3 regions of the Deinococcus deserti VCD115 genome follow, and region 1 is predicted to be linked to each of the others. Evidence: riboswitches for the same ligand, from Rfam matches in the RefSeq annotation. Region 1 holds a riboswitch; each other region holds the start of a gene.
What was found. A riboswitch is a leader RNA that binds a small molecule or an ion and turns the genes downstream of it on or off. The one in region 1 is predicted to bind cyclic di-GMP.
Positions count from the first base shown of each region.

Region 1 (4,194 bases):
GTCCCGGTCACTGGTAACAATCACGGCCCGTCCGGGTGCACGCCTGGCAAGAGTGCCCATCACATCATCCGCTTCATGGTTAGGAGCCAGCGCTGGAATCGCTCCGGCTGCGCCCATCAGTTCAGCGGCCTGTGTCAGCAGGTGCGTGAGATCCGCTGGCTTGGGTGTCCGGTGCCCTTTGTAGCTTTCGTACAGGCTCTGTCTGAAATTCCGGGTGTCATCGAGCGCAGCGATGACATGTTCAGCCTGAAAGCGGTGCTGCAATGACCACACCACTTCGCACAGGACCTGCGGCACGGCGTGCGCCTGGCCTCCTGCCCTGCCGTAATACGCCCGGCAGATTGCGTTGCTGCTGTCGATCAACAGGGCAGTCAAGAAACGCCTGAAGGTCGCACGGCCACAGGTATCACCCGGATGAAATGAGCCGGCCCGCCTGAAGCGTCTGTGCTCTGTGTATACGGGTTGTCTGTGGGGCCATCCACGTCGGCGCCTCGCAGGGTGAATTCAACACGTTTGATGCGGCGGATCACCGCGTCATCATGCAGGTTCGGCGTGCTGGACCGCAAGACACGGGGTGATCAACGCCCTATTACCCTGTCTGGTCAGCGGGTGCACTGGGGAGCGCGGGCAAACACGCGTGTCAGTACGGCCTGAGCGCTGGCGAAGAAATCTTCATCCTGATGGACGACGTCAGTGACGGTGAGGCTGCATCTGGAAACTGCGTCATTGCGTTTGACATCAGTCAGGGACACCTCGCGTTCGGCCAGAATCAAGTGTGCCGTTATGCGTGTGTTCTGCTGACTGAGGGACTCGGCTTGGACCAGAATGTTCAGGTAACTGCTGCAGACAGCAGCTGGGCTCACTTTGGCCTGCTGAAGCAGTTGCCGGATATGGCCTTCCAGCGCACGCAGGTTCAGCGGCCGGCCACTTTCATTGATGGTGGTGCCGTGCAGGCAGCTTCCTTGCGGCCAACCGGAAGTTGTAGGCTGTGCCGCCGAGACTCCCAGGCCAAGCAGGGCGGTGGCAGTCAACAGCACTTTCATGTCTCCAGCTTACCCGTCGCGCACAACAAAGCGCACCTGTTTGATTTTCATTTGGTGGGGGGCTTGTAGACAAATGGGGACTTCATGAAGGCAGAGCGAAGCTCTGAGAGGCGCCATCAAACGAGCTGACGACTAAATGGCGTCTACAACATCATTGAGCAGACTGATCATAAAGGATCGATTATGTTTATGAATTCTTTAAGCCCTTAAATGTGGGAATTCTGAGGCAAGTCGTAGTGTAAGGACTTTGTTATTTGTTTGGGCTTAATCTGCAGGCGGTGATGAACCCAGGTGTGGGTTCCTCCCTGAAACCGAAAAAGGCAAATCCGCCGCGAGACGGAGACGCAAAGCTACCGGGACCCACGAGGTCGGCCGAGTTACCGAAGACAAGGGAGTTCTCATGCGCAATGCATTTCGTAATCTGACCGCTGTAACCGTTCTGGGCCTGCTGCTCGCTTCGTGCTCGAGCGCCCCAGAGGCCCCCGTGGTTGAAAGTCCTGTTCAGACCCCTGTGGCTCGCATCCCGAGCGTTCCGGTAGCTCAAGCTCCAACCCCAGCTGACTCTGTGCAGATTGCTGGCAGCTGGCGAGACGACTTCAACACTCTCGACACCACCCGCTGGGCCCTGTCGAACAGCGGCTGGAAACCCTTCTGGGCCAAAGACGGCCTGAACGGCACCTGGAACCCCGCGAACGTCACCGTCAGCGGCGGCTACCTTGTCATGAAGCTCGATGTCACCCCTGGTCTGGTCGCCAGCGCTGCCGAACTCGCCACCCACGCCAAATACGGCTATGGACGGTATGAAGCCCGACTGCGTGCCGCCAGCAGCAGCGCCAACCCTGCCGTGCGTGGCCATGGTGTGAGCGGCAACATCACCGCCTTTTTCAACTTCGTCAATGATTCGCAGACCGAAATCGACCACGAAATCGAAGGGCAAAACCGCACCACCGACTGGATCGGCACCTGGCAGACCACCAACCGTCATGACTACGGCACCGGCGGTACCGGCACCGACCTGTCGCAGGACTTCCACACGTACCGCTGGGACTGGGCGCCCACCAAGGTGGACTTCTATATCGACGGCGTGCTCAAACGCACGATCACCAGCGTGGTGCCGGCGACCGAAGCGCACCTGATGTTCAACCTGTGGCCGACAAACTCCACACTGTGGGGGGGCAAAAGCACAGCAGGCACCCAGTACATGCTCGTCGATTACGTCAGCTTCACCCCAAGCCACTAAGCGCCTGACACCAGCGGCTCAAATCGGGCCCTAAGGCTGAGCTTGCTGCCGACCCATGACGCAGAAAGACAGGAAGAAGCAGTCAGCGGATTGAGAAGTGTAGCGCACGACTGTGATCAGCCTGCAGATGGTACGGGCAAAAAACAGCCACAAGTAGACCGCCGGCTGACTTCCTGGAGCGACAGCCGTTGAACGCGTGTGGGATAAATCAGGTGAATGGGGCATGGCCCCGTTTTGACTCCAGACTTCAACAGCAGAAAATAATCCCCTCTCGACTTGGTCGTGGAGGTGAACGGACGGCATCTGCTATGCAGCAGCGCTTTTACTGACCTATACGATGATTTACAGCGATGACAGCCTAGAAACGCTCCTCATAGAAATACCTCGGGCCTGACGACCAGTCAAAAATGGGCGTAGACCTGCCCTCCTGGATGAGGGCAGGTCTTCAACAGTTTCCATCACCGCAAGAGCCAACGTGGTTCGCGTGTGATGCGCCCCCCGCGGCCGCGCCGGTCTGCACCGCCACCTCAGCAGGAGCGGTGAACTGATTCACTGATTCACGGTATACGTCCCATGCTGACGGAGTTTGTACAGGAACGTCAGAACCATCAGGCTTAAGACTAAGGCCACTCCCTTGGTGAGCACACCGGTCAGGCCGAGCAGGACAATGAGCAGTACCGCACTAAGAACGGTAATCTTGCGGCGGTGGTTGCGAATCCAGGTGGGCATGCAAATTCCTGAAGAGGTGAGGTAGCGGATAGCAGGTACGCTACAACTTGATACGGCAGGCAGCAGCGGAAAGTCTCCCTCTTGACCTGGCTCGTCCTCCTACGGACTCCTATTTTCTTTGCCTCAAGGGTTTCGACTGGAGAATCAGGGGCGCTATCACTTACGCTCAGATCAGTAAATCGGCCATAGTCGTGACCTGGAAAAGTGGTTAGGCGGGCTGTGGCCATATCTGACCGTCAGACAGACGCACCGGTGAGTCGATCAGCGAGAGCTGCCGTATCAAAGGAGCCACAACGCAACCTCCGGTTTCTTCTCCCTACGAGAATGTCCAGGCTTTTACGAAGCCGCCGGATACGGCGTGCATATCTTGGCTCCTTGGGCAGCGTTTACTGGGAAAGAGGAATGCTCCCTGGGCACAGGCGACCCTTTTTCTCTCCAGGAACACCAGGGGCGAGGTTCAACCCGGTTGCCTGCCTTAGCTGATCAAGAGTCACCTCAAAACGGGCATATGCGCTGCCGGTAAGCTCCTTCTGTGGAACGCCCGCACCCACATTGGGCATCACCCACGCCCGGTAGCCACGGGATGTAAGCCACACCTTGTAAAACTGCCTTGGAATGGCCACCCGGCCCTCCTCTTTGAGTGTGCCGCCTTCTCCAATGGTTCCGGTCACCACGCTGAGCTGCCGCTGGTTGAGGGCGCACTGGCGTGTGGCACTTTCCAGCCCAGCCCAGGCATTGCGGTTGAACTGTGCCTGCTGAGGCGCAATGTTGCTCAGCAGAAAGGAGGCGGCCATGGCTTCCTCGGAATGCTTGAAATCGGCGGCGGGGGCAAGGTGCCCGCGGTCATAGCCGCTGCGCCGGTAGTCCTGAACCTGGGCCTGGGCTGCTTCTGGCAGGCGGTCATCCTCGCGGAACTGATCGTCTTCCCGGGTCGCCTCTCCAGTTAACTTCTGAGCGCTCAGGACTTCAAGGACCGCTCTAGGAATTCGCGCCTTGGGGTCGTACAGAATACTGATCTCGTCACAGAGTGCGATATATCGCTGGTCAGCTGGAAGGACCATGCGGTTGTCACACGCGGCCTGCGACGATCCCTGATTTTCCGGTGTCTGAGAAGGTGGAGCAGTCTGGGTGGTGGAGGACTGTGGGTCGGACTGCTCCTGGGGCAGGTCGCAGCCCGAGAGC
Region 1 covers NC_012527.1:23,979-28,172, reverse strand. The annotation lists gene DEIDE_RS13545 (5'-3' exonuclease) at 1-375, opposite strand, end outside; gene DEIDE_RS13540 (hypothetical protein) at 603-1,043, opposite strand; cyclic di-GMP riboswitch class I at 1,353-1,428, shown strand; gene DEIDE_RS13535 (family 16 glycosylhydrolase) at 1,609-2,283, shown strand; gene DEIDE_RS19125 (hypothetical protein) at 2,833-3,012, opposite strand; gene DEIDE_RS18115 (DNA/RNA non-specific endonuclease) at 3,399-4,194, opposite strand, start outside.

Region 2 (4,194 bases), on a different replicon from region 1:
GAGGCCGACGGCGCACGCGTTCTGGTCGAAATGCTTGAAGAACCCGACAGCCCGGCGCGCGCTGCCCTTGAAGCCCAGGGGGTCAACCGGCTGGACATGCTGAACTACGTCTCGCACGGTGTGGCCAAGGTTGAAGGTCGCAGCCGCGAACGCCACGCGGTTGGAGTGGACAGCCCGGCCGAACTGGAAGGCAGCGCCGAGCAGAACCCGCTTGAGGCTTACACCACCGATCTGACTGCGCAGGCGCGAGCAGGGGGATTTGATCCGGTGATTGGCCGGACCACCGAGCTTGAGCGCACAGTGCACGTGCTTGCGCGGCGCAACAAGAACAATCCGGTGCTGGTCGGGGAACCCGGGGTTGGCAAGACGGCGCTGGCCGAGGGCCTGGCGCAGCGCGTGGCGGACGGCGACGCGCCGGGCTTCCTGAAAGGAGCCGGCATCTACGCCCTGGATCTGGGGGCCCTGCTGGCCGGAACCCGCTACCGGGGCGACTTCGAGGCGCGGCTGAAAGCAGTCCTCGCCGCCCTGGATGGCCAGAACGCCGTGCTGTTCATCGACGAACTGCATACCCTGGTGGGCGCCGGCGCCACCGAGGGAGGCAGCATGGACGCTGCCAACCTCCTCAAGCCTGCTCTGGCCCGTGGCAAGCTGCGGGTCCTGGGCGCCACCACACCGGCTGAGCTGCGTCATCTGGAAAAGGACCGGGCTCTGTGGCGGCGCTTTCAGACCGTAGACGTACCGGAGCCTTCTGAGGAAGATGCGCTGAGCATTCTGCGGGGGCTGGCTGGGCGCTACGCCTCGCACCACAAGGTGACTTACACGGACGGCGCCCTGGACGCGGCAGTGCGCCTCAGCGTGCGCCATCTGCGCGACCGGTTCCTGCCCGACAAGGCCATCGACGTGCTTGACGAAGCAGGGGCTGCTCGCAGCAGTGCCGGAAAGGGAGGCGTCATTGATGTCGCTGACATCGAAGCCACCGTCGCGCGCATGGCCCGGGTACCGCTGGGCGCCGTGAAGGCCGAGGAAGTGCAGTCGCTGGCCACGCTGGAACGGGATCTGAAAAGCCGTGTTTTTGGTCAGGACGAGGCCGTGGAGGCCGTAGCCAGTGCAGTCAAACTGGCCCGCGCCGGACTGCGCGACCAGACCAAACCGCAGGGCATGTTCCTGTTTGCCGGACCCACCGGAGTGGGTAAGACTGAACTGGCCCGCGCCCTGGCCGAACGGCTGGGCATTGAGCTGACGCGTTTTGACATGAGCGAGTATCAGGAAGCGCACACCGTTGCGCGGCTGATCGGGGCCCCTCCCGGGTACGTGGGTTTTGACCAGGGCGGCCTGCTGACCGACGCGGTGGCCCGCCACCCTCATGCCGTGCTGCTGCTCGACGAGATCGAGAAGGCCCATCCGGACGTGTACAACATCTTCCTGCAGCTGATGGACCACGGAACGCTGACCGATCACGCTGGCAAGAAGGTCGATGGGCGCGGTCTGGTGCTGATTTTTACCACCAACGCGGGTGCTGCCGACGCCAGCCGCCCTGCGCTGGGTTTTTCCCGTGAGGGACGCGCCGGGGAACAGGCTGAGGCCGTGAAGCGCACCTTCACGCCCGAGTTCCGCAACCGCCTGGACAGCGTGATTCACTTCCGTCCCCTGTCACGTGAAGTGATGGCCGGCGTGGTGGACAAATTCCTGCGAGATCTGCACCTGCAGCTGGCCGAGCGTCAGGTCAACCTGACTGTGACGCCTGCTGCCCGGACTCTGCTGGCCACCTTGGGCTACGACCCGCTGATGGGCGCCCGGCCGCTGGCACGTGTGATTGAGCAGCAGGTCAAGCGGCCCCTGGGTGACGAGCTGCTGTTCGGCCGGCTGAGCAAAGGCGGTAAGGTCACAGTGGGAGCTTCCGGAGACACCTTTACCTTCCGGTTCTGAGCTTCACGCCTGAACGGCTCCCAAGGGCAGAGGCGTTCTGAACTGTTACGACTATCGGTAGATAGGGCAGCGCACTTCTGCTCTGTCAAAGCCTGCTTTTATCCATCTGATGGTCCGTACGTTGACTGGCCATGGTGACGACCTGCGCCGTCTGAAGCTAAGCGCTATGTATGGTCCAGCTGTGCGCGATAGTCAGCGATTATTTTTGATCAGCTCTACACAAGTGAATGAACAATAGTCGTTCTTCATTAGGAACGACTTATTTAACCTTGCGGAATCGGGGGGTATGAAGCAGTATGGATCCACCCAACAGAACGTATGTCACAGCACTCCGCATCGGACTGGCTGGGAACTCACTGTACTGAGATGCATCGACGCTTGCCCTGTATACGGTCACCTGGGTCAAGCCGAGCGAATGGTGAGCCCGACTCAATGGAGAGGCGTATGCGTGCTCGAAAATTCGCGTTTGACGGTAACACCCCTAATTTTTGATTCCTGCTAGTGCGCTTTAGTCCGATGGTCCTCATCTCTTCCCATAACAGGTGCTAGGTGGAATCTGCTTATCGGTCTGTCGGCATGCCGCTTACTTGTTATCAACTCGAAAATTCTCGTATTTACCCGGTAAATAGATGATAGTTAAGAGACTTTGTTTGTTAAACCTAACGTTTTCGCCTGATGTCATAGTGCAAACCTCGTTAAGGAGGAAATCAATGAAAACTATAAGAGCAAGTGCAACGTTTATGGGAATATTGATCCTATCAGCTTGCGGGCAAACTACAGAAGATTCGTTTTCACAAAATATGACTGCCCCAAAGGTTTCTACCCTCAATACTGAACTCACACCGCCATGTCCATCCAATCCTATTCTATTCGTGCATGGCTATAACTCAGGCTCTGGCGTATGGGATACCATGAAATCCAGATTTATGGCCGCTGGTTACCCTGATCGTTGTCTGAGTGCATTCAACTACACTCCCAAAGGTTCAAATAGAGACATCGCCAAACAGATCATGACCGATATAGAGACCGCACTGGAAAAAGCATATGGATCCGGTCACACTTCTAGTAAAAAGGTTGATATTGTTGCTGTATCGATGGGTTCGCTTTCATCAAGGTACTACATTCGCTACTTGATGAAGCCAGATATAATCAAGGTGGGTACATGGGTTTCTTTGGCAGGTCCAAATCATGGGACGAAAACGACCTATCTATGTTCTGGCTCAGACATAGCCTGTACCGAGATGAAGCCTGGCTCAGCCTTTCTTACAAATTCGGTAGACGGATTAAACTATGGCGGCGATGATGCCGAAACACCTTACGACAAACCAACTGCACAATATCCCACGACTATACGCTATGGCACTTGGCGTTCTAAGTGCGATTTCGTTATAAACCCTGTAGATAGCGTTGTGCTGAAGCAGGGAGCTTATAATTACTACACTCCAAAATGCATTTCTCATGGCGACTTTGTTAATGAAGTAAATCTATATGAAGAAGTCAAATATTTCTTGACCGTCGGACCCTTAGCCAAGTCCACAAGTCCGTAACTATCGGTCGTCTGGGCAAATTTCTGGCATAACCATGATGAAAGATGGGAGACATAATCTAATTCATTCCACCCTGATTACTTAGGGCCAATAAAGGCGTTAGCCGGGCAAAACTGCTCCGCTTTCTTTACACATCAGCAGTAGTTGCTCTCCATTTCCCACGGTTTTCGCCTCCAGCCCCCGTCATTGAATTAATGCGCACTACTACGATCATGGCATTCCTTCAACCGCTCGGTCAGACTGCCTCAAGTCAGTCCCGGCCGGGCACCTCAGGAGCTGTGCCGCGGAAAGCATCTTTCCCCTGCCCACCCTTCAGCTTCACCACCTGTCCCGTGCGGGCACTTTCGTAAATGGCGTCCATCACCACATGGTCCTGCACGCCTTCCTCACCGGGGGTCCACGGCCGTTTGCCCTGGCGGATGCACTGCGCGAAGTGGTCGAATTCGCGGCTGAACTGGTCATACGTGGGAAAACTGGGGGTCAATTCTCCCTGTTCATCGGTCAGGCTCAGGCTCACACCCACATAGGGAAAGGCAGGGTCCATCAGCAGGCTGCCTTTCTCGCCAAGAACACGCAGAGTGCTGGTGGTCCGCGCTCCGTAGCTGGTCAGGCCGTTGGCCATCACGCCGCCGGGAAAGCCCAGCATGAAGCTCAGCGATTCCTCGACTTCTTCGAACCGGGGGTCACCTTCCGGCTGGTGCAGCGCAGCGAAGACCCATTC
Region 2 covers NC_012526.1:1,032,809-1,037,002, reverse strand. The annotation lists gene DEIDE_RS04900 (AAA family ATPase) at 1-1,926, shown strand, start outside; cyclic di-GMP riboswitch class II at 2,282-2,365, shown strand; gene DEIDE_RS18375 (esterase/lipase family protein) at 2,637-3,473, shown strand; gene DEIDE_RS04895 (Gfo/Idh/MocA family protein) at 3,724-4,194, opposite strand, start outside.
Region 2: it holds a riboswitch for cyclic di-GMP, as region 1 does, so the genes downstream of both, DEIDE_RS18375 (esterase/lipase family protein) here and DEIDE_RS13535 (family 16 glycosylhydrolase) in region 1, are expected to answer to the same signal.

Region 3 (4,194 bases), on a different replicon from region 1:
GACCACCACGCAGGCGGGCGCGTCCGACTGATCCTGACCCATGCCGGATTCGGGCCAGACAGGTTCCTTTCAGGTTCTGTCAGCCTCGCCCTGTCTCCTGACCGCGAAGCCTGACTCTGGCTGCAGACTCACTGGTCCACAAAAATGTCCAGCGGCAGGAACGCACTGACGGTGTAGTTCGGCGCGTCCACCACCTGACTGATCTTCAGGTCGACGCAGACGCTGGCCAGCACGTAGGCTTCCTCGAGCGTAAACCCGCGGGCCTGGATACGGCGCAGCAGTGCGCGCAGGGCAATGCGGGCGGCGGTCATCAGGTCGGGATGGTGCCCGCTGGTGGCCTGCCAGCGTCCGCTCGCCCCGCCGGACGTCGGCGTGATGAATTCTGGTGTGGTCAGACCTGCGCTGCGCTCGACACCCAGCCGAACGGTGAGCTGCCCAGCCATCTCGATCCCAGTGCCCGACAGTTCACCGTCGCCCTGGGCGGCGTGCAGGTCGCCCACCGACAGCAGTGCGCCGGGAACCTCGACCGGCAGGTACAGCGTGCTGCCCGCCACCAATTGGCGGATATCCATGTTGCCCCCCACGTGCCGGGGCGGGGAAGTGGCGTGATCGCCGGGCTCGGCAAGTGCCACGCCCACAACGCCAGGGAAGGGCGTCAGCGGCACCCGCACGCCGGGCCCGAACTGCGCATGGGTGCCCTCCCGCAGATCCCAGAAGTGCGTGTAGGGCTGCAGGCCCTCCTCGGCCAGCGCCGCGTCCAGCAGGCCAATGCCGTCGGGCCTGCAGCCGGTCCAGCCCCAGGCGGAGGTCCGGACCTCCAGGATGTCAATCACCAGGGTGTCTCCCGGCTCTACCCCCTCGACGTACACCGGACCAGTCAGAGGATGGCCGCGCGGCCCCGCAAGCACAGGGTAGGCGTCCTGCTCGATCAAGGCACGCAGTCCGTCTGGCGCGGCCAGCTCACCCGAGGCGACCCGGCGGGCCACTGCGCCCCCGGAGGCGTCCATGGTATCGAAGGTGACCTGGTCTCCAGGCTGAACGGTCAGTGCGGGGGAATGATCCCGGTTCCAGGTGGTGTGAATGTGGGAAGCGCCGAGGACATGGTCACGCATACCTCAGGGTACGGCCCAGCGAGCCGTTCATGGCCCTGGCGGGATGCCACTCCAGTCCCGGCCCCTGGATCGTAAAGAGGGGAGAGCCCCTCATGGGCCCTCCCCATGCGCTGATTGAATCCACTCAGGCGTTCATGGCTGCGACGTTGATCTGCCCGGCAATCTGCGTCAGAAGGTCGTCGGTGCGCTTTTCCTCACCCAGAGTCTGCTCGAGCACCTGCGCGGCCTCGTCCTCGCCCAGCAGCTGGGCATAGGTCCGGGCCGTGCCGTAGCACGCGATCTCGTGGTGCTCCATGGCCTGCTGGCAGGCGATCAGGCCTGCTTCCAGCACTTCCGGCGAGGCATCCTGACGCATCAGCCTCTGGGCTTCCTGAATCAGACCCTGCATCGCGAGGTTGGTTTGCCCGCTAGGCTGGGCGCCCAACTTCTGAAACAGCTGCTCCAGACGCTGAATCTGCTGCTGGGTCTGATCGATGTGCATCGTCAAGCCCTGCTGCAGTTCGGGTGTCGCGGCGGTCTGCGCGGCCAGGCGCATGGCTTCGAGGCCCTGCTGTTCGGCACTGTAGATTTCCTGGAGCTTGAGGACGTAAAGGTCTTTCAGGTCTTGCATCTGCATTGGCATTTTCAACTCACCTCTGCCCGGCATTGTGCTGACAGACTGTCTGCCGTTTCTGGCAGCCAGCCCAAGAAGATAAAGGGCTGGCATTCGGCTGAGCTTTAGGTGTTACCCAGACGAGTCAGGCGCCAAGCGAGGATCTTTAGCAGTGCGGGAACGTGAGTGCCAATGGCCGCTTTGGAAGCAGTGGCTCCATGCCTTGCTCTGTTAGGAAATGAAAAAACAGCCGTTCGACAACCTGCGTTACGCGGATCTCCACTGAATACCCATTAGCGCAGAATACTCGCTGGATGCGCCTCTTTCGCTTCTTGGCATTCATGAGATGCAGTGGGCTGAGCTGTAAGAGGCGAGTGAGAGTGTGTCTCTAGAATTCATTCACTTCGTTCAGAGAAAACTCTGATGGGGAGCGCGAAGAGCCCTGTTCTGTATTCGGGCACCTGGGACAGGGGGAGCTAGTGGTGCGACCGGCTTTTCGTCTGCCTTCAAGGCACTATCCAATGAGTTTCGGACTCTCTGAGGTCATCATGCGTTTTATCAAATTTGCTTTTGCTGCCCTGGCGCTCAGCGCCATTACCACTGCTTCCGCTGCTGCTGCTGGCGTAAGTCACACTGTCACCCTGAGCAATGACATCGTCGATACCATCGCGGTGACTGGCGATGTTTCCATCAGCATCACCGCGTTGAATACCGCAGTGCCTAACAGCACCGCTAAGTTGAGCTACAGCACACACAACGATACGACCGCTGGAACTACAAATGTCACCACTCGTAAAGTCACGGTTGCCAGCAGCGCAGCCCTCCCCGATGGCGTGACTGGTACTGTCTCGTTCACACCAGCGACCGGTAACGGCACCACTGCTGGCGCTGTCAATGTCGGCGTCACCACAGCGGCAAACCTTGTTACTGCTATCCCGCGCTTCATTACGCAGGCAGACGCAGCACTCAATTACAGCTTCACCGCCAGCAAAGGCTTTGACGGCAAGGTCATCACCGTTACATACGTCCTCGCTGACGAGTAAGCTCGGCAGCATGACGCGCCCGAACGTTTGGTCGGGCGCGTCATCTTCAAATGGTGTCCATCATGAAGAAAATACTGCCGGCCTTTGCGACGCTCGTACTAAGCGCCACTGCACACGCGGGCGTAACTGTGGACGGTGCGCTCACCCATCATGTTCAACTTGCTCCGGGTGGGGTTTACAAAGGTACACTCACGCTCTCCAATCCGGATGACACTCCAGAACAGGCCACTATTTCTCTCTCCGATTACCGCTTTCAGGCGGATGGCACTAATAGCTTCGACCCTGCTGGCACTTTAGAGCGGTCAAACGCGAAGTGGATCATGCTCGACAAGCAGGTCGTAACCCTTCCGGCTAAGTCGAAGCTGGTGGTGAATTACACCCTTACTGCACCAATGAACGTCAGTGGCACCTTCTGGAGTGCTATTCATGTCACACCAGAATTGCCTCCTGTCACCAGCACCACCCTTGGCGTCCGCAACCGGATCGGCTACATGGTGCAGGTCGTGACTGATCTGCCACGCGGAGAGCCGCGGGTGCGCTTCAGCAACCCGCAACTGCTGCGGAATCCAGAAGGCAAATTTAACTTCAGCGTGGATACCCACGGAGAAGGGGAACGCTGGATCATCCGGAAGGTCACCCTGGAAGCGTTCGATGCGAGTGGCAAGCTCGCTGCGACCGTCACCAGTCGCAACCGCCGCCTGTACCCCGGTACCTCACTGCGAGATACATTCGCGCTGGATCTGCCCAACGGCAAATACACCCTGGTGGTCGTCGCCGATGACGAGGCTCAGGAACATGCTTTTGGGGCCCGGTACCAGATTGAGGTGAAATAAGGTGTTCGGCCGGCGGGCGACGTTCGTACTGGCGCTCACGCTTGGGTTACTGCCCAGCGCGACTGCGCAGGTTCAGTTGAGCGCTGCCGCCGCCGATGTCACCGAACGCCACACTGCCACGCTCGTGGTCCGGCTCGTCAACCCAGATTTACAGCCTCGCGAAGTTCAGCTTCAGCTCGCCCTTCCTGCTGGATGGGACGCGCTGGTCCCGGCACGTACCCTGACTCTCGCGTCAGGCGAGGAGACAGTGGAAGTCATCGTGGTACGCGTTCCGCGCAGTGCGCCCGGCGGCACACACATGGTCACCGTAACAGGCGCTGGCGTGCGCATGGTAGCGACTGTTCGGGTACCTACGCGCGAGGCCCTGCACGTGCGGACCCTGTCCGCAACCGCCGCGAACGGACAGGCTGAGGCAACCTTTCAAGTTCGCAACGACGGCAATGCGCCCGCACGCGTGAACCTCTCTGCGGTCGGACAGGGCAAGCCACGCGTGGTGCCTGAGGTGCTGGACCTCGCGCCCGGCGAGGTCAGTGATGTGCAGGTCAGCGGGCTGGTGCCTTCAGGCCTTGAGAAATACAGTGTGACCCTGCGCGCCCGCACGCCGGGTGCCGCTG
Region 3 covers NC_012529.1:85,483-89,676, forward strand. The annotation lists gene DEIDE_RS15095 (sugar efflux transporter) at 1-31, shown strand, start outside; gene DEIDE_RS15100 (acetamidase/formamidase family protein) at 129-1,112, opposite strand; gene DEIDE_RS15105 (ferritin-like domain-containing protein) at 1,237-1,734, opposite strand; cyclic di-GMP riboswitch class II at 2,125-2,207, shown strand; gene DEIDE_RS15110 (hypothetical protein) at 2,253-2,747, shown strand; gene DEIDE_RS15115 (FimB/Mfa2 family fimbrial subunit) at 2,810-3,580, shown strand; gene DEIDE_RS15120 (carboxypeptidase regulatory-like domain-containing protein) at 3,582-4,194, shown strand, end outside.
Region 3: it holds a riboswitch for cyclic di-GMP, as region 1 does, so the genes downstream of both, DEIDE_RS15110 (hypothetical protein) here and DEIDE_RS13535 (family 16 glycosylhydrolase) in region 1, are expected to answer to the same signal.